DNA from 2 places in the Herminiimonas sp. GW821-FHT09C12 genome. Region 2 is predicted to be linked to the other one. Evidence: predicted binding sites of a transcription regulator. Region 2 holds the regulator's gene; the other holds the start of a gene.

What was found. The regulator NrdR, encoded in region 2, represses ribonucleotide reductase genes. The targets are predictions, from matches to a motif close to CACNANATNTNGTG.
Region 1: a site for NrdR is predicted at 4,320-4,333, ahead of AC07N2_RS07675 (ribonucleoside-diphosphate reductase subunit alpha). Genes of this name have one in related genera too.

The regions. Positions count from the first base shown of each region.
Region 1 is NZ_JBWKPC010000001.1:1,591,951-1,608,229, reverse strand. Features, by position in the region: gene AC07N2_RS07680 (ribonucleotide-diphosphate reductase subunit beta) at 1-1,029, opposite strand, end outside; gene AC07N2_RS07675 (ribonucleoside-diphosphate reductase subunit alpha) at 1,182-4,076, opposite strand; gene ampD (1,6-anhydro-N-acetylmuramyl-L-alanine amidase AmpD) at 4,450-5,088, opposite strand; gene AC07N2_RS07665 (sigma-54-dependent transcriptional regulator) at 5,075-6,499, opposite strand; gene AC07N2_RS07660 (sensor histidine kinase) at 6,529-8,223, opposite strand; gene AC07N2_RS07655 (PP0621 family protein) at 8,227-8,466, opposite strand; gene AC07N2_RS07650 (cytochrome C assembly family protein) at 8,463-9,272, opposite strand; gene ffh (signal recognition particle protein) at 9,688-11,055, shown strand; gene AC07N2_RS07640 (hypothetical protein) at 11,066-11,272, opposite strand; gene AC07N2_RS07635 (SWIB/MDM2 domain-containing protein) at 11,426-11,869, shown strand; gene AC07N2_RS07630 (lytic transglycosylase domain-containing protein) at 11,940-12,548, opposite strand; gene AC07N2_RS07625 (proline--tRNA ligase) at 12,708-14,441, opposite strand; gene AC07N2_RS07620 (RNA pyrophosphohydrolase) at 14,644-15,228, shown strand; gene AC07N2_RS07615 (CNP1-like family protein) at 15,221-15,784, shown strand; gene proB (glutamate 5-kinase) at 15,851-16,279, opposite strand, start outside.
Region 2 is NZ_JBWKPC010000001.1:2,069,966-2,086,244, forward strand. Features, by position in the region: gene glyA (serine hydroxymethyltransferase) at 1-339, shown strand, start outside; gene nrdR (transcriptional regulator NrdR) at 540-1,010, shown strand; gene AC07N2_RS09775 (VOC family protein) at 1,027-1,419, shown strand; gene AC07N2_RS09780 (DUF1801 domain-containing protein) at 1,427-1,783, shown strand; gene pilV (type IV pilus modification protein PilV) at 2,079-2,669, shown strand; gene AC07N2_RS09790 (PilW family protein) at 2,708-3,664, shown strand; gene AC07N2_RS09795 (pilus assembly PilX family protein) at 3,694-4,281, shown strand; gene AC07N2_RS09800 (pilus assembly protein) at 4,308-6,419, shown strand; gene AC07N2_RS09805 (type IV pilin protein) at 6,429-6,869, shown strand; gene AC07N2_RS09810 (GspH/FimT family pseudopilin) at 6,874-7,410, shown strand; gene ribD (bifunctional diaminohydroxyphosphoribosylaminopyrimidine deaminase/5-amino-6-(5-phosphoribosylamino)uracil reductase RibD) at 7,468-8,559, shown strand; gene AC07N2_RS09820 (riboflavin synthase) at 8,577-9,188, shown strand; gene AC07N2_RS09825 (sulfotransferase family protein) at 9,422-10,207, shown strand; gene AC07N2_RS09830 (GMC family oxidoreductase) at 10,254-11,921, opposite strand; gene AC07N2_RS09835 (gluconate 2-dehydrogenase subunit 3 family protein) at 11,921-12,490, opposite strand; gene AC07N2_RS09840 (helix-turn-helix domain-containing protein) at 12,935-13,726, shown strand; gene AC07N2_RS09845 (autotransporter family protein) at 14,288-16,279, shown strand, end outside.

The sequences.
Region 1 (16,279 bases), 480 kb from region 2:
GATGAATCTCAAATAACCCTTGAACATCGGTGCGTTCAGTCCAAGCACTCCACGCGGCATTGTATCCTCTGCGTAGCGATATTCCAACTCTACTGCGCGTAAAAACAACGTTTTAATTTCTTCGCGAAATTGCGGGGTCCACAAATGCGGATTTTCGAGCTTGATCGTGTTGATCAAATCGATGCCGAAGTTGCAGTGCATCGACTCGTCACGCAGGATGTATTGATACTGCTCTGCAGCACCCATCATCTTGTTTTGACGACCGAGCGCGAGGATCTGTGCGAAGCCGACATAGAAGAACAAGCCTTCCATCAAGCACGCGAATACGATCAACGAACGCAGCAATGTCTGATCGGTTTCAACCGTACCGGTCTTGAACTCAGGATCAGTCAGCACATCAATGAATGGAATCAGGAATTGATCCTTGTCGCGGATCGATTCGACTTCATTGTAAGCATTGAAGATTTCGCCTTCGTCCAGACCGAGCGATTCAACGATGTATTGGTAAGCGTGAGTATGAATCGCCTCTTCAAATGCCTGACGCAACAGGTACTGACGGCACTCTGGCGCCGTGATGTGGCGATAGGTACCGAGCACGATGTTATTGGCAGCCAGCGAATCCGCCGTGACGAAAAAGCCGAGGTTACGCTTGACCAGACGACGCTCGTCATCGGTCAGACCGTTCGGATTTTTCCACAGTTCAATATCGCGCTGCATGTTGATTTCTTGCGGCATCCAGTGGTTTGCGCAACCAGCCAGATATTTGTCCCAGGCCCATTTGTATTTGAACGGGACCAATTGATTGACGTCAGTTTTACCGTTGATGATGCGCTTGTCGGCTGCATTCATGCGACGAGTCGGATCAACGCCATCGGCAGACTTCTCCACCACAACCGGATTCAGTGCGACATCTTGCTGCGTTTGCACACGTTGCGCAGCTGCGTCACGTACTTGCTGCAGAACCGGTTGCAATGCAGGCTGCGGTTGCGCTGGTGCTGCCGGAGTAACTTCTTCATCCCAACTTAGCATGACTTATTTCCTTATTCGTATTCTGCTGATGCTCTTGGCATCGCTACTGCAGCACAAAACCTTATAGTGCTTTGGCTACATTCTTTGACTCAAGTTCAATCTAGCATCGCGAAGCGTGTTTATTTTCACTTCGCGATGCTGCTTTTTGCTGCTTATTGGCAGGCTTCGCACTCTTCAAATCCGGCATCACCAGGACGCAACATGCAAGCTGGACCGTCCGTCTCTTGTGCTGATACACCGGAAGATGAGCCGCTACCGGAATCTACCGAGTTCAATGCGCCCGTTTTCGAGGTCGATTTCTCAGTATGCGTTGCACCCATGGTACGCAGGTAGTAAGTGGTTTTCAGGCCACGCAACCATGCCAATTTGTAGGTGTCGTCGAGTTTTTTGCCCGATGCGCCAGCCATGTAGATATTCAGCGATTGCGCTTGATCTATCCATTTTTGACGACGCGATGCGGCTTCCACCAACCACGATGGCTCAACTTCGAATGCTGTTGCGTAAATCGCACGCAGGTCTTGCGGAATGCGATCAATCTTCGCCAGGCTGCCGTCGAAGTATTTGAGATCGGAGATCATGACTTCATCCCACAAGCCACGTGCTTTCAGATCACGCACCAAGTATTCATTGATTTCGGTGAATTCGCCGGACAAGTTCGATTTGACGTACAGATTCTGGTAAGTCGGTTCGATACAAGCCGAAACACCAATAATGTTGGAAATCGTCGCTGTCGGTGCAATCGCTACGCAGTTGGAATTGCGCATGCCGAATTGCTGAATACGTGCACGCAATGGCGCCCAATCCAGCGATTCGCTCATATCTGTTTCCAGATAACCGCCGCGCTCTTCTGCCAGCAATTTAAGCGAATCCTGCGGCAGGATGCCACGATCCCACAAGGAACCTTTGTACGAACTGTAGCTACCGCGCTCTTCTGCCAGCTCGGTCGATGCGTAGTAAGCGTAATAGCAGACTGCTTCCATCGATTTATCAGCAAATTGCACTGCATCATTGGACGCATATGGAATACGCATCATATGCAAGCAATCCTGGAAACCCATAATACCGAGACCGACTGGACGATGACGCAGGTTGGAATCACGTGCTTTATCGACTGCGTAGTAATTGATATCAATCACGTTATCAAGCATGCGCATCGCGGTACGGATGGTTTTTTGCAGTTTGACGTGATCCAGCTGGCCGTCCTTCATATGCGCCGGCATGTTGACCGAACCCAAGTTACAGACTGCGATTTCCGATTCATTGGTATTGAGCGTGATCTCGGTGCACAGATTCGAGCTGTGAACGACACCGACGTGCTGCTGTGGCGAACGGATGTTGCATGGGTCTTTAAATGTGATCCATGGATGGCCGGTTTCGAACAGCATGGACAACATCTTGCGCCACAGATCCAGCGCCTGGATGGTCTTGAACAGTTTCAACTCGCCGCGCGCAGCTTTGGCTTCGTAGCCGGTGTAAGCCGCTTCAAATGCTTTGCCGACTTTGTCATGCAAGTCTGGTGTATCGGATGGCGAGAACAAGGTCCACTCGCCTTTTTCCATGACACGCTTCATGAACAGATCCGGGATCCAGTTCGCGGTATTCATATCATGCGTACGACGACGATCATCGCCAGTGTTTTTACGCAGGTCGAGGAATTCCTCGATATCCATGTGCCAGGTTTCCAGGTAGGCGCAGACCGCACCTTTGCGTTTACCGCCTTGGTTAACCGCAACAGCGGTGTCGTTGACCACTTTCAGGAATGGCACCACACCTTGCGAACGGCCATTGGTACCTTTGATATGCGCGCCGAGCGAACGAACTGGCGTCCAGTCGTTACCCAAGCCGCCAGCGTATTTCGCCAACAATGCGTTTTCCTTGATGGCATCGTAAATGCCAGCCAAGTCATCGCCCACTGTTGTCAAATAGCATGACGACAATTGCGAACGCTGTGTACCGGAATTGAACAGGGTTGGTGTCGAGCTCATGAAGTCAAAGCTCGACAACAGGTTGTAGAACTCGATTGCGCGTTCTTCGCGATTGCTTTCGCTCAGTGCCAAGCCCATTGCAACGCGCATGTAGAACGCTTGCGGCATTTCGATACGTTGATCGGCAATATGCAGGAAGTAACGGTCATACAAGGTTTGCAGACCGAGGTAGCCGAATTGCAGATCGCGCTCTGGCTTCAATGCTTCAGCCAGTCTTTTCAGATCAAATTCGCCCAATTTGGCATCGAGCAGTTCTGCTGCGATACCTTTTTGGATGAATTGCGAAAAATAGACCAGGTACTCTGCCGGCGCAGCGGCTTGCGCCACTTCTCTGCCGAATACTTCTTTACGAATTGTGTGCATCAGCAAACGTGCTGTCACGGTGCTGTATGCAGGATCTTTTTCCATCAGCGCGCGTGCTGCCAGGATTGCCGACTTGTGCAATTCTTCAACCGGTACGCCGTCATACAGATTCTTGACTGTTTCGCGCAGGATGGCTTCTGCATCAACGTGTTTTTCGAGTCCGATGCAAGCTGCATTGATCAGGTCACGGACTTGATTCATGTCCAGCGGACGACGCTGGCCATTTTCGGTGACGTGTAATTGGTTCTCGGATTCAACGGTAGGCTTAGCTGCATGCTGCTGCGCACGCTCTTCCATCCGTTTAAAACGATACAAGACATAAGCGCGCGCAACATCGTGCTCGCCCGAACGCATCAGCGCCAATTCAACTTGATCCTGGATATCTTCGATGTGGAAAGTACCGCCAGCTGGTTGGCGACGCACCAAAGCGTTCACCACACTGGAAGTCAATTGTTCAACCAATTCACGGACGCGCGCGGATGCCGCACCTTGTCCGCCATTGACAGCCAAAAAGGCCTTGGTCACAGCGATGGAAATTTTCGACGGTTCGAAACCGACGACGGCGCCATTACGGCGCAAGATGCGATAGTCGCCCAAAGCTGCACTATTAGTATCAGAGGTCGATGCTGCAACCGCGAGGGGCGCGATATTGCCAATGTCTGTCGGCGACTTGGCTAAAGTTTCTTGCGTAGAGTGCATTACGACTCCTTCGATAAGGGTTGTCGGCAATATTGCCGTACTTGTTTTAAGAGAGAAAACCGGTGCTACCGGTTTCGCGAAAATCATTCGTATGAGCCGTATATATAGTCAACGCATGCTTGCGTTGAACGCTAATACCGACACTATCTATATGACATCTGTTCAGAACTCCCTACTAATATGAATTAACAAATTACTTTGAGGCGCTAGAACTGAACAAACTGAAGGTGGGACCGATAAATTCACTACATCTAGTGCGAAAGCTACGATCTGCACTAATTCTAGTGCGCGAAACTCAAGGATGCAATCAATTTTTCAGTAGTTTTCGATATATTTTTTTATATGAATATATGGGATTGCCACGCGGTATTTTTTACATTATGCGGAACGCCAAATCTGCCGATTCAGTGCCCATATTGATCGCTGTGCGTTGCAAGGAACGATAGCGTGCTTCGTACTTCTCCCAGTCAAAAAACGGCCCTGGATCGGTCTTGCGACCTGGTGCGATATGCTCATGGCCAGTAACGTTCATTAAAGGATAACTAGCTTTTAATGCAACAGTTAATGATGCCAGCGCAGCGTATTGCGCATCTTCAAATGGTACAAAGTCCGTACCTTCCAACTCAATCCCAATCGAAAAATCGTTGCAACGCTCCTGCCCGCAAAAGGAAGAAGCGCCAGCATGCCATGCCCGATCATTCGCCGAAACGAATTGCAACACTGAACCATCCCGACGAATTAAAAAGTGTGCCGAAACACGTAAAGGTCGCAACTGATCGAAATAGGGGTCCGCATTGTAATCTAATTGATTCAAAAATAAATCAGAAATATACGAACCGCCAAACTGCCCCGGAGGCAAACTGATGTTATGCACAACGACTAATGCAATTTCTGTTCCTTCTGCCCGCACATCAAAATTAGGTGATGGCAGGCGCGTAACACCTGCGGCCCAACCGTCTGCATCGATCTGAAATGGTGATGGTCTGTTCTGCACGGTCTTATTCCGGTGCATTAATATCTAGTCGCTGCATGCGATAGCGCAATTGACGAAAGCTGATACCGAGCAGTTCGGCTGCTTGCGTACGATTGAATTGTGTTTTGCTTAAGGCACGTCGAATGATTTCGCGTTCGACATCGTCCAGATGATCCGGCAGTGATTCCGGCAAGTCACGCGCAGAAGAAGTGACGCTTGTCGCCATCTCCACTACTTTCACATCTGACGGAGCGGCGAGAAGTTCTGCTTGCGGAGCAACAGCCACGGCTTTCGCTGCATTTGGCGCCTTCAATACCAGATCAGCAACCTCTATCAATCCATCGTTGGAAAATGCCAATGCACGTTCCAGTATGTTTTCCAGCTCGCGCACGTTGCCGGGGAAGGAGTAATGCTGCAGCGCTTCCAGTACAGCTGGCGTCAATGTGGTTTGCTCAGCACCCAGTCGCGTCAAAATCGTTTTTGCCAGCAAGGCAATATCGTCCAGACGCTCACGCAGTGGTGGCAAATTCAGTTCGATCACGTTTAGGCGGTAATACAAATCCTGCCGAAACGTCCCTTTGCCGACGCAGTCGTGCAAGTTTTGATGCGTCGCACTAATAATACGGACATCAACCGGCTCTTCAACTGTAGCGCCGACCTTGCGCACGCGACGTTCCTGGATCGCGCGCAGCAATTTGACTTGCATCGCCAGCGGCAGATCAGCCACTTCATCCAGCAACAAAGTGCCGCCGTTGGCTGCCTGGAAGAAGCCATCTCTATCGTCCACCGCACCGGTAAACGCACCTTTGCGGTAGCCGAAGAATTCCGCCTCCATCAAATTTTCCGGGATCGCGCCGCAATTGACTGCGATAAAAGATTTGTCGCTACGTGCACTTTGCGCATGGATATCGCGTGCGGCCAATTCCTTGCCGCTGCCGGATTCCCCGCTGATCGCAACCGGCGCCATGCTGCGTGCCAGACGTGCGATTTGTGCACGCAAGGCTTGCATCGCATCCGATTGCCCCATCAAACGCAACGCAGTCGGTGCAACAGTTTTTTCGCTGGGCTGATCCGTGCCAGTCTGGCTGATGCGCAAAGCAGAACGCACCATCACGCGCAATTGCTCCAGTCCTACTGGCTTGGATAAATAATCGAAGGCACCTGCCTTCAATGCCACAACCGCATTGTCGGCGCTGCCAAACGCTGTAATGACGGCAACCGGTGTGTTCTTGTATTGCGCGGTAATTTCCTGCACCAACTCTATGCCCAAGCCGTCCGGCAAGCGCATATCGGTCAAGACTAGTGCGTATTCATTTTTGGCAAGATAGTCGCGCGCGACAGTCAGATTCTGGGCGCTATCGATATCCAAGCCCATTTTGACGAGTGTGATTTCCAGCAGTTCACGCAGATCTGCCTCATCATCAACAATCAGGATGCGAGGTGAAGTCATTGCGTGCAGCTTTTACGGTTGATCGACATTTAAACAGCTTCGTTAGTGGCAAAAGTAATCACAAATCGACCGGATGGCGAATTGTGCCCATCATCCGTTCTATATTCATAGTTCAGCATCGCGCCATTATTCAGGCACAGTTCGCGCGCCAGATAAAGGCCTAGGCCAGTTCCTTTATTAGAGGTCGTATAAAACGGCTCGAATAAGTGGGCCCGGACTGCCGAACTAATCTGCAATCCATTGTCTTGCACGTGCAGTTCAAGTCTATGTCCAATATTGGACACTATATAGATGCGGATACTGCCGGGCGCACCACTCGCGTAGCGTAACGCATTTGTCAGCAAGTTCAAGACGATTTCGCGCAAATGCAACGGATCGAAACGGACTTTATACGGCTTCATATCACCGACCTCTATGATGCCTTCCTGCAGTTCATGTGTTTCTCGCAACTCGGCCAAAACATCATCAAACAGCAGCCCAAGACTAAGCGGCTCGTGATACTGATGCGCCTTGCGCGACAGCTTCAAGATGTCTTCAATCATGCGATTCAAGCGCGCCACATTTTCACTGATGATGGTAAGCAGGCGGCGCTGACTTGCCTTCGGCTCGTCTTCTATCAACAGTGAGGTGGCGTGACCGATTGCAGACAAGGGATTACGTACCTCATGCGCGATACTTGCGGTCAGACGGCCCATCGATGCCAGCTTCAGTTGCTGCGCCTGATTTTCGATTTCAGTCACATCCTGCAAAAAGATCACGACGCGATCTTCCAGTACGCCGTCTGCATCCACTTTGGCAAAACGCAATTTCAAATGCGTCATCAACTCACGGCGACCACCCATGATTGTCGTACCACCTTGCAAGGTATTGTCTTCCGTATGCTTGATGAAAACAAAGGTCGGCGCCTGTGTATTCGCCTGAGTGGGCGCACGCAAACCTGAATTAGCACTCCAGGAAGAATAAGCCGCAGCTATCGGTGCCAGCCACACCATATCTGATAGTTTGCCGTATGCTTTTTCATGTGGAAATGTCAGCCCCAGCATGCGTGCAGCCGCTGGGTTACTTGTCAACACGCGCCCCTTGCGATCGACCACCAGAATGCCATCTTCCATGTCGGCGATAACCAGGCGATTGATCACCTGTTGCACATGCAAGGCTCTACCCCGTCCCAGCGCCAGCGATTCCTGCTTGATCAGACGTGCAGCCAGCCGGTTAATCGCAAAGATGACGATGAAAAATGCCGCGCCATACAAACCCACCTGCGAAGATGAGATGTCCGCATTTTCATTCAGCAACTGATAACCATTTTCTGCCAGCAGCACTAAAGTAACAGCCGAGACAAAAAACAATGCCAGCACCAGCGGCGCAAGAATTGCCCCACCCGCCAACGGGAATAAATACAGAATCGCCAAGCCGCTCTTGATACCGCCGGCCGACAAATACAGCATGGTGATTGCCGCAATATCAACCGCTATCTGTACTACTACCTGCAGCAGGAAGCGACGACGCCAGTACAAAGACAGCAACACAAAAACCAGTGCTAGCACCAGATAAACAATACAAGCGTCCCAGAAGCGCTCTTTGTGCAGCCATAACTTGCCTGCACTCATGCCGAAATAACCGAGCAAAACACCCACAATCAAAGTACGCGTCAGAGTAAACGCCTGCAAGGTACGCCAGAACGTCGCCCGCGTATCCTCTGGGACAGGTTTGATGCTGGTCATGAATCAGCGCGCAACATGTTGGCGACGATGTTCATCGCTGCAAAATGCCGTATTGGCAGAATTGAATACCGCTTCGGAGGCAGGAAAATGTATTCCGCAATGCGCACAAGTCAGCATGGCCTCGCCCTCAAGAGCGGCAGCTTGCTGTTTCCTTGGAGGAGTATCAACCTTGGCCGATGATTTCTTACTGCGGAGTATCCAGATGACCGCGAAAATGACGACGGCCCACAACAACAACTTCATGCAAGACTCCGATGCAATATGACTTCAAACACGAAGCGGCTGCCGACATAGGCCAAAAACAAGGTCGCAAAACCCGTCAGCGTAAAACTCAGTGCCGTCTTGCCGCGCCAGCCTCGCCATTTGCGACCAGCCAGCAGCACACCAAACAACACCCACGACAACATCGTGAATATCGTTTTGTGATCCCACTTGAAAGCCTTGCCGAATAACTCTTCAGAGAAGATAACGCCTGACAATACCGTTAAGGTCAGCAAGAAAAAACCAAAACCGATCAAACGAAACAGCAATTTTTCCATCGTCAGCAACGCCGGCAGACGGTCTATCGCCAACGAGAACCAGCCCGTTTTTTGCACACTCACACGTGTATGCAGCTTGGATTCTTGCAAAGCCATCAGAACGGCATGGAAAGCCGCTATCGTTAAGGTGCTGTAAGCCAGCATCGCAATCGCAATATGCCATGGAAAAAGTGCCGATTTACCCATGAGTGGAATCATGCTGCCAGGGAAAATTGTAGGCAGCAGCACACCGACTGCCGCACACGGCAGCACCAGAATACGCAAACCATCCAGACTGAAATTGCGATTTTCCAACCAGTAAGCAGCGACAGAAATCCACAAGGCACCGGACAACATGATCGCAAATCCCATACGCAGCGCATCATGTCCGATCACGTCCACCCACAACGCGCCGCCATGCAAAAGCCAACCAATCAAGGTGCCTATGGAAATCGCCATGCGATTTTTTGACGGCAAAAATGCGCAAACCGCATAGAACAAAGCCGCCAAGACAAAAAAGTATGTGTACATTATTTAAGTTTACACCATGTGATCCGAACATCCTGCGGGAGAAAAGCCCAAACACCGCCACCGCACCTTGTTTCATGTTCTAGCAATTTCCATACTCAGCCCTCTTTGACAAGGCGCCGCGCTTATCGCAAGAATTGCTCTCGCGACATTACCATCAGCCGAGAGAAAACGCTTATACAACATGAATACATTGCAAGAATCCTTGCCTATCGCCTCATCCAGCACGGCACCTTGTCATTCAGACTAGAAGCCCCATTTCTGCTGACGCACTATATATAGAAGGTCAACGGACAACTATCTCTCATGCCTAGGCGCATCCGGCACCGCATCGGTTAAAATGAGGCTTGCCGCCGCAGTGTGTATTCCCCCACAGCAGCCTGTTGCTTCACCCTCTTTGATATTCAGCCATTCATTCATGCTCGACAATCTCACCCAACGCCTAGCCAAAGCCGTCAAAACCATGCGCGGAGAAGCGCGCCTGACGGAAACCAACACTGCAGAAATGCTGCGCGAAGTTCGTCTGGCCTTACTCGAAGCCGACGTTGCCCTGCCTGCCGTCCGCGAATTCATTAGCCGCGTCAAAGAAAAGGCGATGGGCGAAGATGTCATCGGTTCGCTCTCGCCTGGTCAGGCACTGGTCGGTGTGGTTCAACGCGAACTGGCCGCCATCATGGGCGCCGATCTCGGCCCGGAAGCATCACAACTCAACTTCGCTACCCAGCCGCCCGCTGTCATTCTGATGGCCGGTTTGCAGGGTGCTGGTAAAACGACCACCGTCGGTAAGCTGGCGAAGTATCTGCGTGAGCAAAAGAAGAAAAAAGTCCTGACTGTTTCCGCCGACGTCTATCGCCCTGCCGCGATTGGTCAGTTGCAAACCGTCACGGCGCAAGTTGGCGCAGACTTCTTCCCGTCGGAACCTACTGACAAACCAGTCGATATCGCGCTGGCCGCATTGGACTACGCCAAACGTCATTACCACGACGTTCTGATCATCGATACCGCCGGTCGCCTTGGCATCGACGAAGCCATGATGCTGGAAATCAAGGCTTTGCACGCAGCAGTCAAACCTATCGAAACCTTGTTTGTGGTCGACGCCATGCTGGGGCAGGATGCGATCAATACCGCCAAAGCGTTCAGTGATGCACTGCCTTTGACCGGTATCGTCCTGACCAAACTGGACGGTGACTCACGTGGCGGCGCCGCTCTGTCGGTACGCCACATCACTGGCAAACCAATCAAATTCGCTGGCGTCGCCGAAAAACTGGACGGCCTGGAAGCCTTCGATCCAGCCCGCATGGCTGATCGTATCCTTGGCATGGGCGACATTCTCGCGCTGGTCGAGGAAGCCCGCAAAGGCGTCGATATGGACGCCGCTGCCGGACTCGCGCAAAAGATCAAGGTCGGCGGCAAATTCGATTTGAACGATTTCAAATCTCAGTTGGCACAAATGAAAAAGATGGGCGGCATGTCCAATCTGATGGACAAACTCCCGGCGCAACTGCAACAGGCTGCCAGCGGTGCCAATATGGGCATGGCTGACAAACAAGTCATTCGCATGGAAGGCATCATCAATTCGATGACGCCGCAAGAACGCTCCAAACCGGAATTGATCAAAGCTTCGCGCAAACGTCGTATCGCGACCGGCGCCGGCGTTCAGGTACAGGAAGTCAACCGCATGCTGGCGCAATTCGATCAAATGCAGTCGATGATGAAGAAACTCAAAGGCGGCAATATGATGAAAATGATGCGCGGCATGAAAGGTATGTTGCCCGGCATGCGCTGATTTTCCCGTTTTATCTGGAAGCCCGGCTCGCTAGAGACCGGGCTTTTTTATGCCCAAACACTTTATCGCTCATAGTCGCATCCAAATCGAGAGCGATAACTCGCCCTAAAAACCCGCTCAAATCACCTTCCGACATCCTCTTTTCAGCTCTAAAAAATTCAGCAATATCCTTCGCACCATCAATACAAAAACAAGTCGAACGAAGCGAATAAACCATTCGCGCTTCCCTCTATGCTCGATACGTGGCGTCCAGCCTACAAATACAGAGGGAAACGCACAAAAAACACTTGCGTGGCAAGAAAAACCACACCACTATTGACGATGCGTGAATTGGCGCAATTTCCCAACACAATGTGAAGGAGGTTTGAAGATGGCAACAGCCAAAAAACCAGCGGCCAAAAAACCGGTCGCCAAGAAAGCAGCTGCGAAAAAACCAGTAGCAGCTAAAAAAGCAGCACCAGCAAAAAAAGCAGCGCCAGCTAAGAAAGCCGCTCCTGCAAAAAAAGTCGCCGCTAAAAAACCAGCAGCGAAAAAAGTAGCAGCGAAAAAGCCAGCAACTGCACGCAAGCCTAACGCAGCATTCATGAAACCAGTAACACCGTCCGCTCTGTTGGCCGCTGTTATCGGTGCCGCGCCAGCACCTCGCACTGAAGTAACTAAAAAAGTGTGGGAATACATCAAGAAGTTCAAGCTGCAAAATGAAGCCAACAAACGCATGATCGATGCAGATGAAAAGCTGAAAGCAGTCTTTGGCGGCAAGAAACAAGTATCCATGTTTGAAATGACTAAACTCATTTCGGGTCACTTGAAATAATTTGTCCGTGTGGCAAACAAAAACGCCCGCATCGCGCGGGCGTTTTTGTTTCTACTGGCAAGACACAGGCTTACTTTCTGCCAGCACTATCTTCCACAGCTACCGTCTTCAAAGGTTCGCGCTGATGCTCCCATTTTTTCCATGCAGCCAATACGGCATTCGGATATTCAGGGCGACCCCGACTACCGTTATAGCGACCCAGTGCCAGAAACAAATCGCCCTTCTCCATATCCAGATACATACGCAGGATAGAACAGCCGAAACGTAGATTGCTCTGCATGTGGAACAGCTTGCTGCGATCACCATCGCCTATCACACGCGTCCAGAACGGCATGACTTGCATGTAACCATGCGCACCAACCGGTGACACTGCGTACTTGCGGAATGCCGACTCCACCTGTATCAAACCCAATACCAAGGCAGGATCAAGTCCGGCACGTCGCGCCTCGTACCAGGTGGTGCGCAAGAATTCGATGCGCACCTGCTGGTCTGGAATCCGTTTGTAGAGCCGATCCGACATCTCGCCCAGCCAATGCAAATAATCGAGGCGTTCGCTGATATCGACAAATTGTGGAATCGGAGGACGCGGATCGGTAATCGCACGCGATAAAGCAATACGCACCGAATCCGCCATTGCTTCTTCTTTTTGATTACCGGCAAAGACTGTCGTTGCGCTCATCAACGTGAATGCACATGCACACGCGATGAGACGAAAGCGCCTCCGATATCCAGGCAACGATGACGCCAGCACAGTCAGCGAACGATGAGCCATTTCATCGATAGTCATCTTGAAATGGCTCATAGTCGTATTCACTGTCACTTGGCGCATCGCAGGCGCTTACGCAGCCAGTTTGGCTTTAACGAAGGTCAGCATTTCATCCAGCGCAACCGGCGTGGCTGCAGCATCGCGACGACCTTGATATTCGAGCTTGCCTTCTTTCAGACCGCGATCACCGACCACGATACGATGCGGCACGCCGATCAACTCCCAATCGGCAAACATCGCGCCTGGACGCTCACCACGATCGTCCAGAATCACGTCAACGCCAACAGCTTGCAAGGCATCGTACAGCTTGTCGGTTTCTGCCTTGACGCCTTCGCTACGGTCATATCCCATAGGGCACAAGACCACTTCAAACGGTGCCAGTGCGGTCGGCCAGATGATGCCTTTATCGTCGAAGTTCTGTTCGATTGCCGCACCCAGAATGCGTGTCACACCGATGCCGTAGCAACCCATTTGTATCAATTGTGGTTTGCCGTTCTCATCCAGATACGTTGCCTTCATCGATTCGGAATACGCCGTACCCAACTGGAAGACGTGACCAACTTCGATGCCGCGTTGAATCGCCAGCACACCCTTGCCGTCCGGCGAAGGATCGCCTTCCACCACATTACGGATATCAAATACCTGTGCTTCCGGTAAATCACGTCCCCAGTTCACACCAGTGAAATGGAAATCGACTTCGTTCGCGCCACAGACAAAGTCATGCATGTTGGCAACGGTGCGATCGACCACCACGTTCACAGGCTTTTTGGTATTGAGTGGACCGAGGTAGCCAGGTGGCGTGCCGAACCATTCAACGATTTCTGCTTCATTGGCGAAGCGGTAACCGGCAATGCCCGGAATTTTCGCGGCTTTGACTTCATTCAGTTCATGATCGCCACGCAACAGCAAGAGCCAGACTTGCTTGCTGACGACACCTTTTTCTTCTTTTTCCACCGTCAGGACGATGGATTTGACGGTTTGCGCCAATGGCAAATTCAGCAAGGCAGCCACGTCTTCACATTTGGCCTTGCCCGGCGTCGCCGTCTTGGTCAAAGCCTGCGTTGCTGCGCCACGTTCGGCAGTCAAAGGCAAGGCTTCTGCCGCTTCCATATTCGCCGCGTAATCGGAATTCGGGCAGTAGACGATGGCATCTTCGCCAGTATCGGCAATGACGTGGAATTCATGCGAACCAGAACCGCCGATCGCGCCGTTATCTGCAGCCACCGCGCGGAACTGCAAGCCGAAGCGATTGAAGATTTTGACGTAGGCATCGAACATGTTCTGGTAGGAACGCTTCAAGCCATCGACATCACGATCGAAGGAGTAAGCGTCTTTCATCGTGAATTCACGACCGCGCATCAGGCCAAAGCGTGGACGGCGCTCATCGCGGAATTTGGTCTGGATATGATAAAAATTGATAGGCATCTGGCGGTAGGATTTGATTTCCGACCGCACAACATCGGTCACGACCTCTTCCGAAGTTGGCTGAATCGCGTAATCGCGGCCATGTCTATCCTTGACGCGCATCAATTCGGCGCCCATTTTGTCCCAGCGACCGGTTTCCTGCCACAGCTCGGCTGGTTGCACTAATGGCATCAACAGCTCGATCGCGTTAGCCCGATTCATTTCCTCCCGGACAATCGCTTCCACCTTGCGGATCACGCGCAAACCCATAGGCATATAGGTATAGATACCAGAGCCGATGCGCTTGATCATGCCAGCGCGCATCATCAGTTTATGACTGACGATTTCTGCGTCGGAAGGAGCTTCTTTGAGAGTGGAAATGAAAAAACGGGATGCGCGCATGACGATGAATTCTTTTTAAAAAGAGAGAGGGTTATAATCAACTCAATTTTAAAGGATTAGCAGGCTGATGCACCCACTCTTCGTACAATTGATTGCACTCTCCGTTGTTCGCGCGTCATTGCGCGAGCCGACGGTATAAGGCCGCACAGGTGACAATGTTCGATTGAGGGGCCGTTAGTCGCAGAAAGTTTTGAGGTACAACATGCTGGACCGTGAAGGCTTTCGCCCTAACGTCGGCATCATTCTGATCAATACCCGGAATGAGGTGTGGTGGGGCAAGCGGGTGCGTGAGCATTCGTGGCAATTTCCACAAGGCGGCATTAAATTTGGCGAGACCCCCGAGCAGGCGATGTATCGCGAGCTGGAAGAAGAAGTCGGCTTACGGGCGGAACACGTCAAAATCATCGGTCGCACACGCGACTGGCTACGCTATGAAGTCCCCGATCATTTCATCAAACGGGAAATTCGTGGTCATTACAAGGGCCAGAAACAAATCTGGTTTCTGCTGCGCATGGTCGGACGCGATTGCGATGTCAATCTGCGCATGACTGAGCATCCGGAATTCGATGCATGGCGTTGGCACGACTACTGGGTTCCACTCGATGTCGTCATCGAATTCAAGCGGGATGTGTATCAACGCGCATTGCAGGAATTATCACGTTTTCTGTCGCGCCCGGCACCGCACGTCCCTCCACAACACAACACGGCGCGTTACTTGCGGCAGACTCACACCTCGCACAGAAGCGACGAGCCACCTACTGAAAAGACCAAACCCGACAATGAATAAGTCTTTCTTTCTCTCGCGCAAATTGGCGCAAACAGTGCTCGGAATGCTGCTTTTAGCTACGGCACAGATTTCCATTGCGCAACAGCCGGAATACAACAAAGGCTTTGACAATGAAGAGGCCCAACCATGGGAAGAAATAGAAGCAGAGCTGCCGCCCGCTCCCAAGGCTGAAAACCTGCAACCCTTCTATGTCGGACCAACCACCACCCAAACCTTTGCGCTGGATACAAAATCACTAGTGATAGGCAAAGACGGCGTCATACGCTACACGCTGGTCGCTGTCAGCCCTGGCGGCGCTAAAAATATCAGTTACGAAGGCATACGCTGCGCAACCTTCGAGAAGAAGATTTATGCCTTCGGCCGTGACGATGGTAGCTGGGGACGAGCACGAAACAGTCAGTGGGAAGTCATCGTTCGCAGCAAAGTAAACCGCCAGCATGCGGCATTGGCACAGGACTACTTTTGCAGCAATCTGACGATAGTCGGGAATGAAAAAGATATGTTGGAACGCATGAAATACCGCAAAACACTAACGGATGATTTGTTGCGCGAATAAATAAAAAAGGGCGCAATTTAAATTGCGCCCTTTTTTATTGCAGCCGACTCATTACAGCTTAATTAGTTACAGCAAGACCAGATTGTCTCTGTGTATCAGTTCCGGCTCTTCGACAAAGCCGAGTATGGACGCAATGTCCGCTGAAGGTTTACGCATGATGCGACGCGCATCTGAACTGGCGTAATTACTGATACCACGTGCAATCGCATGGCCGGATTGATCAACGCAGGTAATAACATCACCACGACCAAAGCTACCGCTCACGTCAGTCACACCGATAGGTAATAAGGATTTGCCTTCGGCAGTCAATTTTTGTACCGCACCACTATCCAGCACCACCGCACCCGCTGTTTGCAGATGATCAGCCATCCATTGCTTGCGCGCGGTCAGTTGTGCAGTTTGTGCCGTCAATTGCGTACCGATGGCTTCACCAGAAGCCAGACGCGTCAGTACATTGTCTTCGCGGCCCCAGGCAATTACGGTATGCGCGCCGGA
Region 2 (16,279 bases):
GGTCTGCGCATCGTTTCCAGCCGTACCGAATCGCATGTGATGCTGGTTGATCTGCGCGCCAAGAAAATCACAGGTAAAGATGCAGAAGCCTTGCTCGGTTCAGCACACATCACTTGTAACAAGAACGCGATCCCTAACGATCCAGAAAAACCATTCGTCACTTCCGGTATTCGCCTCGGCAGCCCGGCCATGACTACACGTGGTTTCAAGGAAGCGGAAGCAACCAAGGTCGGCAATCTGATCGCTGACGTATTGGATAATCCAAACGATGCAGCAACCATCGAACGCGTGAAAGCCGAAGTCAAAAAATTGACCGCAGCCTTCCCAGTCTACGGTTGATCGTTTTGATTTAAAGTTTGTTGTAGTTGAAAAGTGCTCTTCATTGAAGTGAAGGGCGCAGCAAAATGGCCTTGTCTGAGTAATTTACTCAGGCAAGGCCATTTTGGGATGTTGGCTTAGATTAGTATTTGCTTTGCATCATTTTGCAGATGAACATATTTGTTTCGCTGACGTAACGATTCATAAGGCCACGCACCGCGATGAAATGTCCTTTTTGCCAGCACGACGATACCCAGGTTCTCGATACACGCGTTTCGGAAGAGGGCGACAGCATACGTCGTCGTCGTCGCTGCGTGAATTGCGATAAACGTTTTACGACTTACGAGCGCATCGAATTAGCGATGCCGGTGATCGTGAAGAAGAACGGCAGTCGCACCGACTACGATCCCAAGAAGCTGCAAGGCAGTTTGCAACTGGCCTTGCGCAAGCGTCCTGTCTCGGCCGAGGCAGTTGATGCTGCGATTCATCGTATAGAACAAAAGCTGCTTTCCAGTGGCGAACGCGAAGTGCTGTCCGGTCAGATCGGTGAGCTGGTCATGCGTGAGCTGCAACGACTCGACAAGATTGCCTACATTCGTTTTGCCTCGGTCTATAAGAGTTTTGAAGACGTGGCAGAATTCCAGGATGCGATTGCCGAAGTGGGGCGTGAGCGCAAACCTCCAGCCAAATAACGCTAGCTAACGACGAATGAAATTCGCCTACACCATCATTTATGTTCCGGACGTGGTTGCATCCTTGCAGTTCTTTGAGCAGGCATTCGGATTCTCGCGACGCTTTCTGCATGAATCCGGCACCTATGGTGAGCTGGAAACCGGCGCGACGACGCTGGCATTTGCAGCGCACGATCTCGCTGAGATGAATTATTCAACAGGGCATATTGCTGCCCACACTTCACCCAAACCACTCGGTATTGAAATTGCCTTCACAACAGACGATGTACAAGCGGCGCATGCAAAAGCGTTGTCTATAGGTGCTACAGAGCTGTCGCCACCGACGGCCAAACCGTGGGGACAAATCGTTTCCTACGTGCGTTGTCCTGACGGCTCCCTGGTAGAGCTGTGCACGCCGATTGCTTCCTGATTGATCCATGAGTGACGCCAGAGTCGAGCAACTGCTGAGCGATCTTCGCCTCGTTAATCCGGAGCGATACGATTTGGTGCAGGCAGTCCGCAAGACGATTTATGCGGCAGTACCGAACGCTTCAGAACGTGTGATGTATGGCGGCTTTATGTTCGCAGCGCCGAAAGACTTCTGCGGTGTGTATGCCTATGCTGAACATGTATCCATCGAATTCGGTCGTGGTTGCGATTTGCAAGATGATTGGAGTGTTCTTGAAGGTAAGGGCAAGTTGCGTCGCCATATCAAAATACGTACTCTGGATGAAATCAAGAGCAAGTATCTTGTTGCTTACGTTGCTCTAGCACTTGCCAATGCGCATGATTAATTCAGCCCCATTGCAGCAACAATCATTAAGCATCTCGTACTACATCTAGTCCGCATCCAATAGTTTCTTCATCACCTTACTCTTCGAATTTCCAAGCTTGAAAGACCATGCACCTGCTTGCAGATGCATGGCGTATATGGCATTCCCATTTATCGCTTAATAAAATTTCCCATATTGATGGGATACGAAAAATTTCAAAAAATTGCCACAATAATAATTGTCAAAGAGGCTATTTATCTTTGAGGAATGCAGTTCACCTTAACTGAGCATCACGCACATTGGGGAAAGACACTGGATGATGGCATCGACGGAACATGGATTTTCGCTGATTGAAGTATTGATCTCGGTTTTTGTATTGGCAGTTGGTGTGATCGGTGCGGCCGGTATGCAATTGACCGCTTTACGGACAACGCAACAATCTGTTTTTCAAACCAAGGCATTGCATCTTGCGACGGAAATGGCAGACAAGATGCGCGCGAATGTCAGCCAGATGCAATTGGATGATGCGATTAATCCGTATGTGCGCGTCGATTATCAATCATCTTCAATCACAAGTTCTCATCAATCTCTCCATCATTGCTACGGTGCCGATACGCATTGTGATGCGGGACAGCTAGCCAATTTTGATATCGAACGATGGTTGCGTCGCATCGATAATGAATTGCCTGGCGGACGCGTGCGTATTTGTCGGGATGCTGAACCGTGGAATAGTGCGAATCGACATTTCAATTGGGATTGTGTAGCCGCGACCGGGATGGCATCGATTGCGTCGTTGGTAATCAAAATCGGTTGGACGGATAAAAACCATGATGACAAGTCGTCTGGTGAAAGTAGAAAAACATTTACGCCAACTGTAGTACTGACTGTTGCACCGTATGCTAAATGAGGCGGGTAAATTCAATCCGCTGTCTGCAAGCGATTTTCATGTCACGCCAACAAGGATGGACGATCATTGAATTAATGATCGCGATGACGCTGGGTTTGTTCATCTTGCTGACGGTAACTGGCTTGCTGTTATCGAGTAAGGCTGCTTACGTCGTGCAGGATCAGAGTGGGCACGTCCAGGAAACAGGGCGCTATGCGATGGAAATCTTATCGCGTGCGATACGCCAGGCAGGACATGAAAACTGGAGCAGCGAATGGATGCCAGCTCTTGCTTCCTCCGATTTCAGTCCGAACGTGATGGGCATGGATGCGATGACCTTGAAGAAAACTACAGCTGGCCTGGAGTCACCTGTCTCTTCCTCTTCCGATGTGGTCAATGGTAGCGATATTCTGGCCTTGCGTTTTTTCGGTGATGGCGATGCTGTCCTTAACTGTGCTGGCTTGATCGTTCCTGCTGCAACGTCATCAACTGATGCTGAACAGGAACGTGGCTGGAGCATCTTCTTTGTAGCAAAGGATAGTGCGGGTGAACCTGAACTACGTTGCAAATATCGTTCTAAAACAAGCTGGAATGCAGATGCCATTGCGCGTGGTGTGGAGTCTTTTCAGGTTCTGTATGGCATCGACGTGGATGGCGACGGTTTGCCGGATCGTTTTATCAATGCAAGTGCGGTCGACGATTTGGATGATGGTTTGTTGCTGACTGGGGCTAACGCTGTAGCGCGTGCAACAGATAAAAATCGCAAGACGTATTGGAAGCGGGTGCGTTCAATCAAATTTTCATTATTGATACGCGGTTCGCAAACAGCGCGTGATGATGCCTTGATTGCTGAGCACGATTTGTTTGGTGCTGAATATGCGAATATGCATGCATCCAGCGATAAAGGTGTGCGCATCAAGGAAGATGCATTGCTGAGCTCCGTGCGCAATCGGATCAGGAAAGTTTTTACGCAAACCATACAGTTGCGTAATGATGTCGCGGGTAGCGGTGCGTGAGAGCTTGTTGCCGACGTTATCAGCATGGCGTGACTTTGGTCGTCACGTTATTGATGCTGGTTGTGGTTTTGCTACTGGGAATCGCCGCGGCGCAGATTGCCTTGCAGAGTGAGAAATCATCGCGCAACGATAGAGATAGGCAGATTGCTTTCCAGGCTGCCGAAGCTGCGTTGCTGGATGCAGAAATGGATATTGAACATTCACCGGATGTGAATAGATCCCGTAGCCATATTTTCTCCCGCAGCAGTGCGCTTGGTTTTCCGAGTGAAGCAGACGCTGTTTGCAGTAGTGGTGTACAGAATATTTATCTGGGTTTGTGTCGCTCTGCGACAGAAGGTGTTGCCCCTGTATGGCAAACCGTCAACTTCATGGATGGGATGGATAAAACAAGCCAGTCCGTGCCATACGGCAGATTTACCGGACAGTCTTTTCAAACAGGTGCTGGTTCGCTGCCGGATAGAGCACCGCGCTACATCATTGAATTGATAACGCATAGAAAGATAGGTGAAAGTACCGATCAAGTTGAGTATCTCTATCGAATTACAGCTATCGGTTTTGGTACGCGTGAGACGACACAAGTGGTATTACAAACGATTTATCGCAAGGCTGGCCGATGAGAGTTTGTCTTGTTTACGCGTTATCCATGTTCATGAGCACTCATGCGATTGCCGCTCCGGAAGTTGATCTTGTCAGCGATCCCTTGATTTCTATGCGTTGCACTTCTGATCCCGCAGGAAAATTAACCATATCGGGTGCGACGGTATCTACGATAAATATGTCCGGTGACGGCGCGCATTTGTATCAGACAGGATTCAACCCGCTGACATGGAGCGGGAGTTTGAAGAAATTGCCATTAAAGCAGACGGGAGGCAATGCTCCATCTGCCGAGTGGGATGCAGCAGATTTGTTGACTGGTAATGGATCGTCCCCGGCGAGGCCAGACTCAGATGCACGCCGTATTTACACTGCGAGATTAAACAGCGATCTATCGTTGAGCATGATTCCCTTCTCTTGGACTAACTTGTCCACTGTGCAAAGAGCAGCGCTGAATACATCACCACTTAACGGTACCAACGATCAATTAGGCGAAAAACGTCTGGACTATTTGCGCGGTGGGCGTAGATACGAACTAGGTCAGGCAGAAGGCATCTTCCGTGCACGTGATCGCGTACTTGGTGCGATTGTGCATAGTGTTCCGGTATTTGTCGGCGCACCTTCCAGCAATGTGCAAGGTGCTGATTATCGCGAGTTTCATGAGGTACACAGGGCGCGTCGTCCAACGGTGTATGTAGGCGCGAGCGACGGTATGTTGCATGCCTTTGATGCAGTGACTGGTGAAGAGTTGTTTGCTTATATTCCACATGCATTGTTTGATCGTCTAGGACAATTGACTTCGCCGAATACTACTCATCTCCCGTATGTGGATGGCGCGATTACGGTCGCCGAAGTGCGTGTTGGCAAGCAATGGCGCAGTGTGTTGGTATCCGGCATGGGCGGCGGTGCACAGGGAGTGTTTGCACTGGATGTGACTTCACCGGAACAATTTGAGCAAGGAGCCGGCGTTGTATGGGAATTTACCGATACAGATGATCCTGACATCGGTAATGTTTTTGGCCCGGCAAGCATTGTGAAATTTAAAGTGAGTGTTGTCAAAGGTGTGCCTACGTACCGATACTTTGCCGTCGTTGCCAGTGGACTGAATAACTATCGGGATGACGGTAAAGGGAAATTCAATGCAAGCGCATCGAGTGCACTTTTTCTGTTAGCGCTTGATAAGACACTATCGGAAAAATGGACAGCTGGCCTTAATTATTTCAAATTCAACGTCCCGATCAGCGATCAAAATCTGCCGAATGGTTTGGCTGCGCCTGCACTCACCTTTGCCGGGGACGGCGCAGTGGATGTTATCTATGCTGGCGATTTGCAGGGAAATATGTGGCGTTTCGATTTCAGCGGAAGCGTACCGTGGACTAATGTTTTTGGCGGTGCATCGTCCAAGCCTTTATTCGTCGCCATGGATGCGAACAAGAATAGGCAAGCCATCACACAAAAGGCTACTGTCGTATTTGCACCTGAACGAGGTTATCTAGTGTCCTTCGGTACGGGGAAGTTCATGGAAGCGAGTGATATTCAGGAAATCGGCTTCAGAAAACAATCTTTTTACGGGATTCTAGATAATGCAGGCGAGAAGATCGCTGGACGGCAGCAGCTTGCAGAAAGACGTTTGGCAGTCAGCGCCGCTAGCAACGACATGCTGGAAATCAGCGGCGACGCTTTCAAATATGGTAGCGCTGGTTCTGGTGAGAAGGGTTGGTATTTCGACTTCATTGATTCTGATAAAACGGGCGAGCGCAGCATCAGTTCCGCACAGATTGTCGATGGAAGATTATTCTTCAATACCTTGATTCCCAGTAATGATCCTTGCAAAAACGCGAGTGGGCGCTCCTATGTACTGGATGTGCTCACTGGCTTGTCTGTCAGTGCAAACTGGACTGGCTACCTATCAAACATGGGTGCGGTGAATGTTCCGATGATGGTGGTGGCAACATCAAACGAAGTGACGGAGCGCGATGCCACTGGCAAGCGCCGCATCAAGGAAAAACTGGAAGTTATTGATCCTCTGACCGGCAAGGTAAAAAACGTGGGCGAATCGATGAAAGAAAGCGCACTTGAGACCGTCAAGATTGCTGGTCGCCTGAGCTGGCGAGAAATTGTCAACTGGGTCGAATTACGTAGCTCACTCAACAAAAAATAGGATGACATCATGCGAAGCAGTGGCGGTTTCACACTGATAGAAGTGATGGTTGTGTTAATCATCATGGCAGTTCTTTCCGCAATTGCCTTTCCGTCATATCAAGAATCAATATTAAAGACGAAGCGGGCAGAGGGGCGTGCAGCATTGATGAAGACCATGCAACAGCAAGAGCGTTATTATTCCCTGCATACGACTTATATGCCATTTTCATCCTCGTCCACAGATGTAAACGAAAAGAGATTCAACTGGTTTTCTGGTGAACACGCGAAGGTGAGTGCGTATGAAATTAGCGCACAGGCATGCAATGACGAAGAAATCCGAAATTGCGTGTTATTGATCGCACACCCGGGAACGAATAAGGTGAATGCCAGTTATCGTGATCCAGTCTGTGGAAAATTGATGTTGACCAGTACTGGTGAAAAAATGGCTGGTGCAAATCATTGTTGGTGATGCCATGCATACTAAAATCAAATGGTGCAGTGGATTCTCAGTTGTTGAGTTGATGGCAATACTGGCGATCGTAGGAATTGCCTTGTCCATCGGCATTCCCAGTTTCCGCAGCATGATACAAAGCCAGCGATTGGCAACAGCGACGAATGCCTTGTTTATGTCGGTTAATCTGGCACGCTCGGAAGCGATACATCGCGGTACGCGTGTCGATCTGGTGCCGAAAGATGGATTGAAATGGAATAATGGCTGGGTCGTTTTCATCGATGAAAACAATAATCAACGTCCGGATGTGGATGAAATTATTGTGTATTCCCACGATGCGCTTGATCGCGAGATGCGGATCACACCCAGCTTTACCGATTCGAAAGTACAATATATCGCATTCAATGGCACTGGACGCACGCGCACCAATGCGAGCAGCCAGACTTCGCAATCGGGGAATTGGTTGCTGGAACTGGGGCCGCAATCGCGCAAGATCGTGATCAATTTTCTCGGTCGGCCACGCGTGTGTAATCCGACCAAGGAAGCGGCAACTTGTTGATCAGCATCAGCGACGGTTGCATATATCGATTATTTATCACCATACACAAAGAGTCTCGTGGAAATTCATAGCGACGTACAAGGTATCCGCCTGGCATTGGAACTAGCCGCCAAAGGCATGTTCACGACGACACCTAACCCGCGCGTCGGATGCGTCATCGTCAAGGAAAACAAAATCATAGGCACCGGTTATACGCAACCGGTAGGTCATGCGCATGCCGAGGTACAAGCGTTGAACGATGCAGCCGATCGCGGCTTTGATGTGGCTGGTGCGACTGTATATGTAACGTTGGAGCCATGCAGCCATCACGGCCGCACGCCGCCTTGTGCTGATGCCTTGATTCGTGCGCGTGTAGCGCGTGTGGTCGCGGCCATCACTGACCCGAATCCATTGGTGGCAGGACAGGGATTGGCGCGACTGGAAGCCGCTGGAATACAAGTCTTATGCGGTGTACTGGAAGAGGAAGCGCGCGAAATCAATATCGGCTTCCTGTCACGCATGCAGCACGGCAAGCCGTGGGTGCGCATGAAGTCGGCAGCCAGCCTGGATGGCATGACGGCTTTGCATAACGGCATCAGCCAATGGATTACCGGCGATGAAGCGCGCGCTGATGGTCATTACTGGCGCGCGCGCGCCTGTGCCATTCTGACTGGTATCGGTACCGTGATGGAAGACGATCCGCAACTGAATGTGCGTGCCATCGATACGCCACGTCAACCACAGCGCATCGTGATCGATAGCCAATTACAGATCAGTACGCATGCGCGTGTATTGACGGGTGGTGGCACTTTAATCGTAGCCGCACAAGCCAATCCCGAAAAAGAAAAAATTCTGCGTGATCTTGGCAATGAAGTCATCGTCTTGCCGAATACCAGTGGCAAGGTCGATTTAGCAGCGCTGATGCTGGAGCTAGGTCGTCGTCAAATCAATGAGCTGCACGTGGAAGCCGGCTTTAAATTGAATGGCTCCTTGATCCGCGAAGGCTGCGTTGATGAGCTGCTGGTGTATCTGGCACCAACCTTGTTGGGCGACGCACAACGCATGTTTAATCTACCAGTGCTGGAGTCGCTGGAGCAGAAAAGAAATCTGACTTTCCATGAGGTCAAGCAGATCGGCCCCGATTTGCGTATCCTTGCTCGTTTCATCTAACTTATTTCGTCCTCATCATGTTTACTGGAATCGTCGCCGCTATCGGCAAAATCACTACCATTTCTCCTCTCGGCGATGCTGAGGCTGGACATCGCCTGACAGTGGATGCCGGCGGCTTGCCATTGGCGGATGTAGCCTTGGGCGATTCCATCACCCTGAACGGTGCGTGCATGACGGTGGTGGCCAAGACAGACAAGCAATTCGAGGTTGATGTCTCTCGTGAGAGCTTGAATTGCACCGCCGGGCTGGATGCAGTCGGTGAAGTTAATCTGGAAAAAGCAGTCACCTTATCGGAGCGTCTTGGCGGTCATCTCGTATCTGGTCACGTTGATGGCTTGGGTGTTGTCAGCAAGTTCGAACCAGTAGGTGAGTCGTGGCTGCTGGCGGTAACTGCGCCTAAAGAATTAGGTAAATTTATCGCGGTAAAAGGTTCTATCGTGATAAACGGTGTTTCATTGACGGTGAATACTGTTTCCGATAGTGCTGATGGCTGTACGTTCTCAGTTAACCTGATTCCACATACGGTTCAAGTCACTACGCTCAAGCATTTGAAAGCAGGTAGCAAGGTCAATCTGGAAATAGATTTGATCGCGAGATATGTCGAGCGCATGCTGAGCGCATCCAAATAAGTATTTGGATTCAACAAAAAAGCCATGAAGAGCAAGCTTGCTCCTCATGGCTTTTTTTAAATCTAATGATTTGTCTTTAGTTTGTTTGCTGTATTGCGGTCCTGTGAGCGGGGTCAGCGGAAGACGGAAGTTTTACGAGCAAATCAACATATAATCGCTGAGCTTGCAAATTCGATCTTAGTTATTCACCTTAAAGAGGCTACAAAATTCGTCCGATTCATTTCATCTCTGGCCTGCCTCGTTCGGGTTCGACCTTGCTGTCTGCACTCTTAAAACAAAATCCACGTTTTCACGCCGGCATGAGCGGTCCGGTTGCCGGCATCGTAGGTCGTATATTGGGCGAAATGAGCGCAGGTAATGAATATTCTGTCTTCATCACGGATGAACAACGCAAGCGCATCTTGCACGGTGTTTTCGATAACTATTATGGTCCGGAGTTTGAACAGGAAGTGATCTTCGACACGAATAGAGCATGGTGTTCGCGTATGCCCTTGATCAATAGTTTGTTTCCTGAAAGTCGCGTCATTGCCTGTGTACGAGACGTGCCATGGATCGTTGATAGTATCGAGCAACTGGTTCGTCGAAATAGTTTTTCACCTTCCTCTATTTTTCAATATCAACCGGGTAATAACGTTTACTCGCGTGCGGATGGGATTGCGAATGGCGAAGGCATGCTTGGATTTGCGTATAACGCATTGAAGGAAGCCTTTTATGGTGAGCAAGCCAACAAGCTCTTGTTAGTAACGTATGAGACGTTGGTAACTGACCCTCAGCGTGTGCTGGATGCGGTGTATGCGTTCACAGGTGAAGCTAAGTACACGCATGATTTCGACAATGTCGTTTATGACTCAGGTGAATTTGATACTCGAGCAGGCACACCTGGCCTGCATGCCATTCGTCCTAAGGTGCATGCAGCTTCGCGGCAAACGATTTTGCCGCCAGATGTATTTCATCGTTTTGCAAATGATGCCTTTTGGCGCAATCCGGAATTGAATCCGCATGGCGTTCAAATTGTCTAAGGTCTAAGCAGTTTTTTGTGTAGTGAATCGGTGTGAAAATGCCGATTCATTTCAACTGATCGACAATCGCATCGGCATTTCTGATCGCCAACGCCGCAATCGTGAGGGAAGGGGATTCTCCTCCGCCGCTGCTAGGGAATATGCTCGCATCGCAAATCGACAAATTATCCAGCGAGTGACTTCGACCAAATGAGTCAACCACAGAATCGCGGGGATCAGTGCCCATACGGCAGGTGCCAAACACATGAGTAGAATTAAAAAAATCCATGGTGCCGTACTCTTCAACTAATTGCGTTACGCCTGCAGCCTTCAGAATTTCTCGGCACATGCCAGCCATAAAGCGCAGCCTTGCCAATTCGGATTCGCCCAAGACCGAATGAATGCGCGCCAAGGGAACGCCGTATGCATCCTTGGCTTGTGGATCAAGATCGATATACGTTCCATTGTTGGGCAAGAATTCTCCAATGGAGCCAACGGAAATTGCCTGGCCGATTGCATGCCGCATCTTTTCTTTATGGCTTTTACCAAAGCCGCTGACGATTCTGGTTGCGTAGTTAATGGGGCCGTTTAATCCAGATTCCTGTATAGAGCTGGAGAAGCGACATCCACCGATGACATTTGGTATGCCGTCAGGTTGGTTGTAGTCCCATGAAATGGAATCTGCCGGCAATCCTTTGAAGCTCTCTATGGGTTCCGACAGCATGCCAGTGCTGGCCCAGCTCAAGGTTTCCATGAAATTCTTGCCGACTTGTCCGGACTCATTGGCCAAACCATTCGGTGCCTTGTCATAGGCGGATGCAAGCAGCAAGCGTGGTGTTTCTATTGCACCGCATGCGAGTATCAATCGCTTGACTGGAATATGCACGGACTGCCCTTTGTTATCGACGCAGACGAAATGTGTAATTCTTCGCCCGTTTGCAATCAGAAGGGTGACGCATCGATCCGTCAGAACGGTGCATCGTCCTGTCGCGATAGCTTTGGGGATGTAGGTGATATCAACCGAGCCCTTGTCCATTCTTGGGCATCCGCGGTTGCAATTTCCGCAGTAGTTGCACGGTGGTCGGCCATCGTAAGCAACAGATAGCGCGGCGCGTGAGTTGGCCGTCCAGTGCATCCCTAACTTAGCGGCGGCAGATTCAAGCTTGCGGGATGCTTTGCTGAGCCTATGTGGAGGAAGCGGGTAGGGCGTACTGCGCCAGCGAGCACCTGCATCTATTGGCCCGGCAACGCCGATAATTTTTTCTGCTTGTGCATAGTAAGGTTCGAGCGTCGCATAATCCATCGGCCAATCCGCTGCAACATTAAAGTGCGTCTTCATCTTCATGGACTCTGGATGCAGGCGGTGTGCTTCTCCGGTGTAGCGTAAAGTGCTGCCACCAACGCCGCGTACATGTTGATAGCCGCCATTGGCTGGCTGGCGTGATTGCGTTTGATTCGTTGCGCCACTCACTGCATTCCATGAACGCAGATCGGCGTGTGCAGAATCAAGTGACTGCATGGGCGCGTATGTATAACGTCCCTGACTGCCCGGCTTTTTTGGAAAGTCGCTGACTTCCCATGCCGGTGTGTCTAATGTGTAGTCGCGCAATGGGTCGAACTTTTTGCCCGCCTCCAGTACCAGTACCTTTAAACCTCGCGTTGCGAGACGCCATGCGCTCGCACCGCCACCACCGCCCGATCCAACGACGATTACGTCAAAGTCATCGAAATTCATCAGGCGTCTGCAAAATCTGGATAGCCAATAGGCTGCGGTGGTCTATCGATCACCAAGCCGCGCTGGCTGCGTGGATCTGCATAGTAGGCAGTCATAGTGCGTACTCTTAAAAGTTCAAAGAAGATACGCGGCTGGCTTCCGACTGGATTATTCGCGAGTTTCTCAAGCAATAAGGTGCGCTCATCTTCACTGCGTATGATGAAGCTACCCGTTGCACCTTGATCCAGCCATTTCAAGCCTTCCATCAACCATGGTCGAAATAGCATGTCGCTCTCTGCCTGTTTCAAAATAATGTCGCCTACGCCTAGTGTTGAAGCAGCAGGTGTCCAATTATCCGCAGGGATGAATGTATCGACCAATGCATTAAGAGAGTGCAGCAAGATACTTGCAGTCGGTGAGTTTGATGGAATGCTTGTTGCTTGCGCAAATGATGGAATCGTAGCAAGTGCACTAGTTGCAAGCGCCAATTTAATCAAGCGTCGACGATGGATTTGGTGCTTGGTCAAAAAATTCTGTGCACAAGCGAAAGCCGGATTGTCGGTATGAATGGCGAGATAAGTGATGTGCACAATATTTTTTGGCAGAGGTATAAGCGGGCCATTATCGTACTTTGGATTTATTTGGCAATCATTATTAGGCTTGCTTGATAAGCAAGCCTATAACCATTACTAGCGAAATTTTGTTAGCTTATTCGGCGAAATAGCTGGAATAATGTGCCTTACCTGCAAGGTTGAATGCCTTATTGCATAGTTGTCTGACATAAGAAAAAAAGGAAATATGCAATGAAGAATGAGATGGCTGGCAGGGCATATAGTGAACCCCATAGTTCCAATAGCAATTATTTCACGGTCAATCATGAGCCTTTAGGGAAGCAGCTTCTGGCTTGGCGTGATCGTGTTGGTCATATCATCGATGTACTGCCTTCCATAGAGCAAATAGCACAGCCGTTTAATGCTGCAATTACTCGTTACGCGATAGGTGATCGACTTTTTACCGATTGCTCATCCGATGCCATGTTGCTGGATCGTTCGATATCCCGTATATCCACAGACAGTCTGCGTGGATATGTTTTTCAAATTTTTATAGAAGGCAGCCTTGAATTTATAAACGTGCAGGGCGCGCAATCGCATAAAAGCAGGACGCCGTGCAGCATCGTGGTGACGGACTTGAATCAGCCATTCCGTATGCGGCGTAGCAAGTGCAGGATGTTCTCGCTATTTGTGCCACGGGCAGCAGTAGAAGCTATTTTCCCGAACGCAAATACACTACATGGTCGCGTTTTGGACAATACAACGCCTTTGACCCAAATTCTGATCGAGCAAGTGGTGTTACTGGCCCAATCACTCCCCAAAATGTCTCGCGGTGCAGCCTCAGCTGCCTTCAATACATGTACGGAACTTATCGTTGCTGCATTTGGCAAGCAGACTAATCTGCAAGGTAACGCCCGTGCAGCCGTGCGTGCTGCGATGTTTGACAAGGCGCGTCGTCATATCGAGAGCAATCTTCATCAAGCGAAGCTTTCTCCAGAAAGTTTGACCGCAGCCTTGCAACTGCCACGTCCGACCATTTATCGACTGTTCGAACACGAAGGTGGATTGGGTGCTTATATTCGCAATTGCAGATTGCGAGAAGCCGCAGATGAGTTGGTCAAATTCCCGACCTTGCCGATACAAGAGATTGCCTATGGATTAGGCTTTAAAAGCGCATCAGACTTTACGCGTGCGTTTCGACGAGCATATGAGTTATCTCCTCAAGAGCTGCGTTCCAATGCCTTGGAGCGGGAGCGCATATCGGCGTCCACTTGATGGTGTGCTGGATTAGCATTCTGCGCTTGATATAAGAACGCTGTTCATACGCGGCAAATCCCCTCATAGAGACATCGATCTCTTCTTCTAGTTCATCCCTGACTCAGTCGCGCAATCACGATCAGTTATGTGGCGATAGCACGGATCGCCAACGAATCATCCTCGCACACCCATCTGATGACGGTCTCATTGCATATGCGTTTTCAGTGCGGAAACCGCATGCTTCCGCTTATTTTTTTTAAAACCTTGTGATGAAAAACCAACGATGTGTAAAAGAAAGTATCTCAATTTGCAAAATGAGACGCACGGTCAAGAGCCTCAAAAAAAGTAGCGGATCATCGCGATGAATGAAAAGTGTTTATTTGAGCAACCGTCTTGCTGGTAGCTGTCATGGCCAGTCGGTCACTCATTCATCCTCAGATTTTCGTTGAAGTAATGGATGTATTTATGTGCAGTAGATATTCAGTCAAGACAAGAAAAAAAAGAAACCCTGTTTGTAGCGCATGAAGTCCGGTACCGCCGGAGTTCTCGCTTCCCCGACCTCATTATTAAGATACTTCAATGAAAAAAACTCAAAAGATTCAATTAGGCAGAATGACTGTACTTGTCGTCGCCTTGATGCAGGCTGGTGTTGTATATGCAGGTTACCCGATGGGGCCGGGTATTTATATTGATACTTCCGCGGCTCCTACTTTTGGTGCTTGTACTTCCAATAGCAATCCCAGCTTAGGCAACGGCCAAGGGAGTTGCAACACAGCAGCAGTTCAGGGTAGTCCTAAAACGATAGCGTTGAGTACGCCAAATAACCCCATATACGCATACGACAGTCCTGGCATTTTGGTTAGTGGCACGGCATCGGCTATCGACACCATCAATTTCTCAGGATATGTGTATAGCCAGATTGGACAAGTTGGCCTTGCTTTAAATTCTACTGGTCAAGTCGCTTTCAACCTTGTCAGTGGTTCGATTGTTGGGGGTGCCGGTCAAAATACTCACGCTACTCATGGAACTGATGCTTCCGGTTTACAAGGGCAATTCGGTACCGGCGATGCAGGTGGTATAGGCGGTACAGGCGGTACAGGCGCAGCAGGTGGCGTGGGCGGGAGTGGCGGCGCGGGCGTGTCTGGTTCGAATTTTTCAGTTAATAACCAAGGCGGCATTACGGGTGGCGCAGGCGGTTTGAGCCTGGCCGGTTATGGCGGCAATGCAATAGGTGGTTACGGTGGTAACGTTTCAACTGGTGCTGCTGGTGCTGGTGGTGCTGGTGGTACTGGTGGTGTTGGTGGTGCTGGTGGTACTGGCGGTGTCGGTGGCGCGGGTATCAGTGGCAGTGGCTTTAGTGTTACCAACACAGGCACTATTACCGGTGGTGCTGGCGGCTATAGTGGGGCCGGACGTGGCGGCAGCGCTGATGGCGGCTATGGCGGTTATCTGAATGGCAGCCTTAACGGTGTTGGTGGTGTTGGTGGTGTGGGTGGTAAAGGCGGTGCCGGTGGTACAGGCGGTGCCGGCGGTGCCGGTGTAAGCGGATCATCTTTCACCTTGATCAACAGTGGCGCAATTACAGGTGGTGAGGGTGGTCGTGCTTCTGGTGGCTATGGCGGCAGTGCTTCTGGTGGCTATGGTAACCCTTATGGCGCTAATGGTACTGCAGGTGCTAACGGTAGCGCGGGTGTTGGCGGTGCAGGTGGTATCGGTGTGGTCTCTACCGGCAATGCGACGATCATCAACTCCGGTACGATCTCGGGTGGTTGGGCAGATGCTGGTAATGGAGTTCAGGCAGCCGCGATCAACCTTTCTGGCACTGGCAATACATTGGAACTGCAAGCTGGTTCGACGATCAATGGCAATGTCATTAGCAATGCAGTCACTACTGTTTCGGGCGATGCCGAAATTTATGGCAGTTTCTTGAACTCAGGCAGTGTCGCCGTTGCAGCGAATACAAGGTTGTATGTGGCAAACGACTACGTTAATGGTGTAAATGCAGTCACCACCGTTTCGGGCTCGGCCTATATTGATGGCAATTTCTCGAACTCAGGCCGTGTCGACATTAAAGATTCGGGCTATGCCAATATTTCTGGCAATTTCTCGAACTCTGGCAGTGTCTCCATTGCAGCCGGTAGCCAGTTGTATGTGGGCACCGACTTCACTAACACGGGTACATTGACCACCGTCGTCACCAATACCACTTACGGTACTTTGTACGTCGATGGTACGGCAACCTTGTCAGGCAGCAAGCTTTTTGTGGATGCCAGCACGTTGACCAAGGACCATGGTTATACTCAGACTACGGTGAATGGCGTGACTACGGCCACGCTGAATGGTGTGATTCATGCAGATACCGGCATAGTCGGCACCTTTGCTTCTTACAGCGATAACAGCGCCTTGTTCGACTTCACTCCTGTGTATACCGGAGCCGACATGAACCTGACGTTTGCTGCTGCAAGCAAGAGCGGTGTGCTGGACGCAGTGACCACCGCTGGAAACACAGCTGGGCAAGGTGCAGCATCTGCGCTGGATCAAATCATCGTCAGCAATCCTACTAGCGCCATC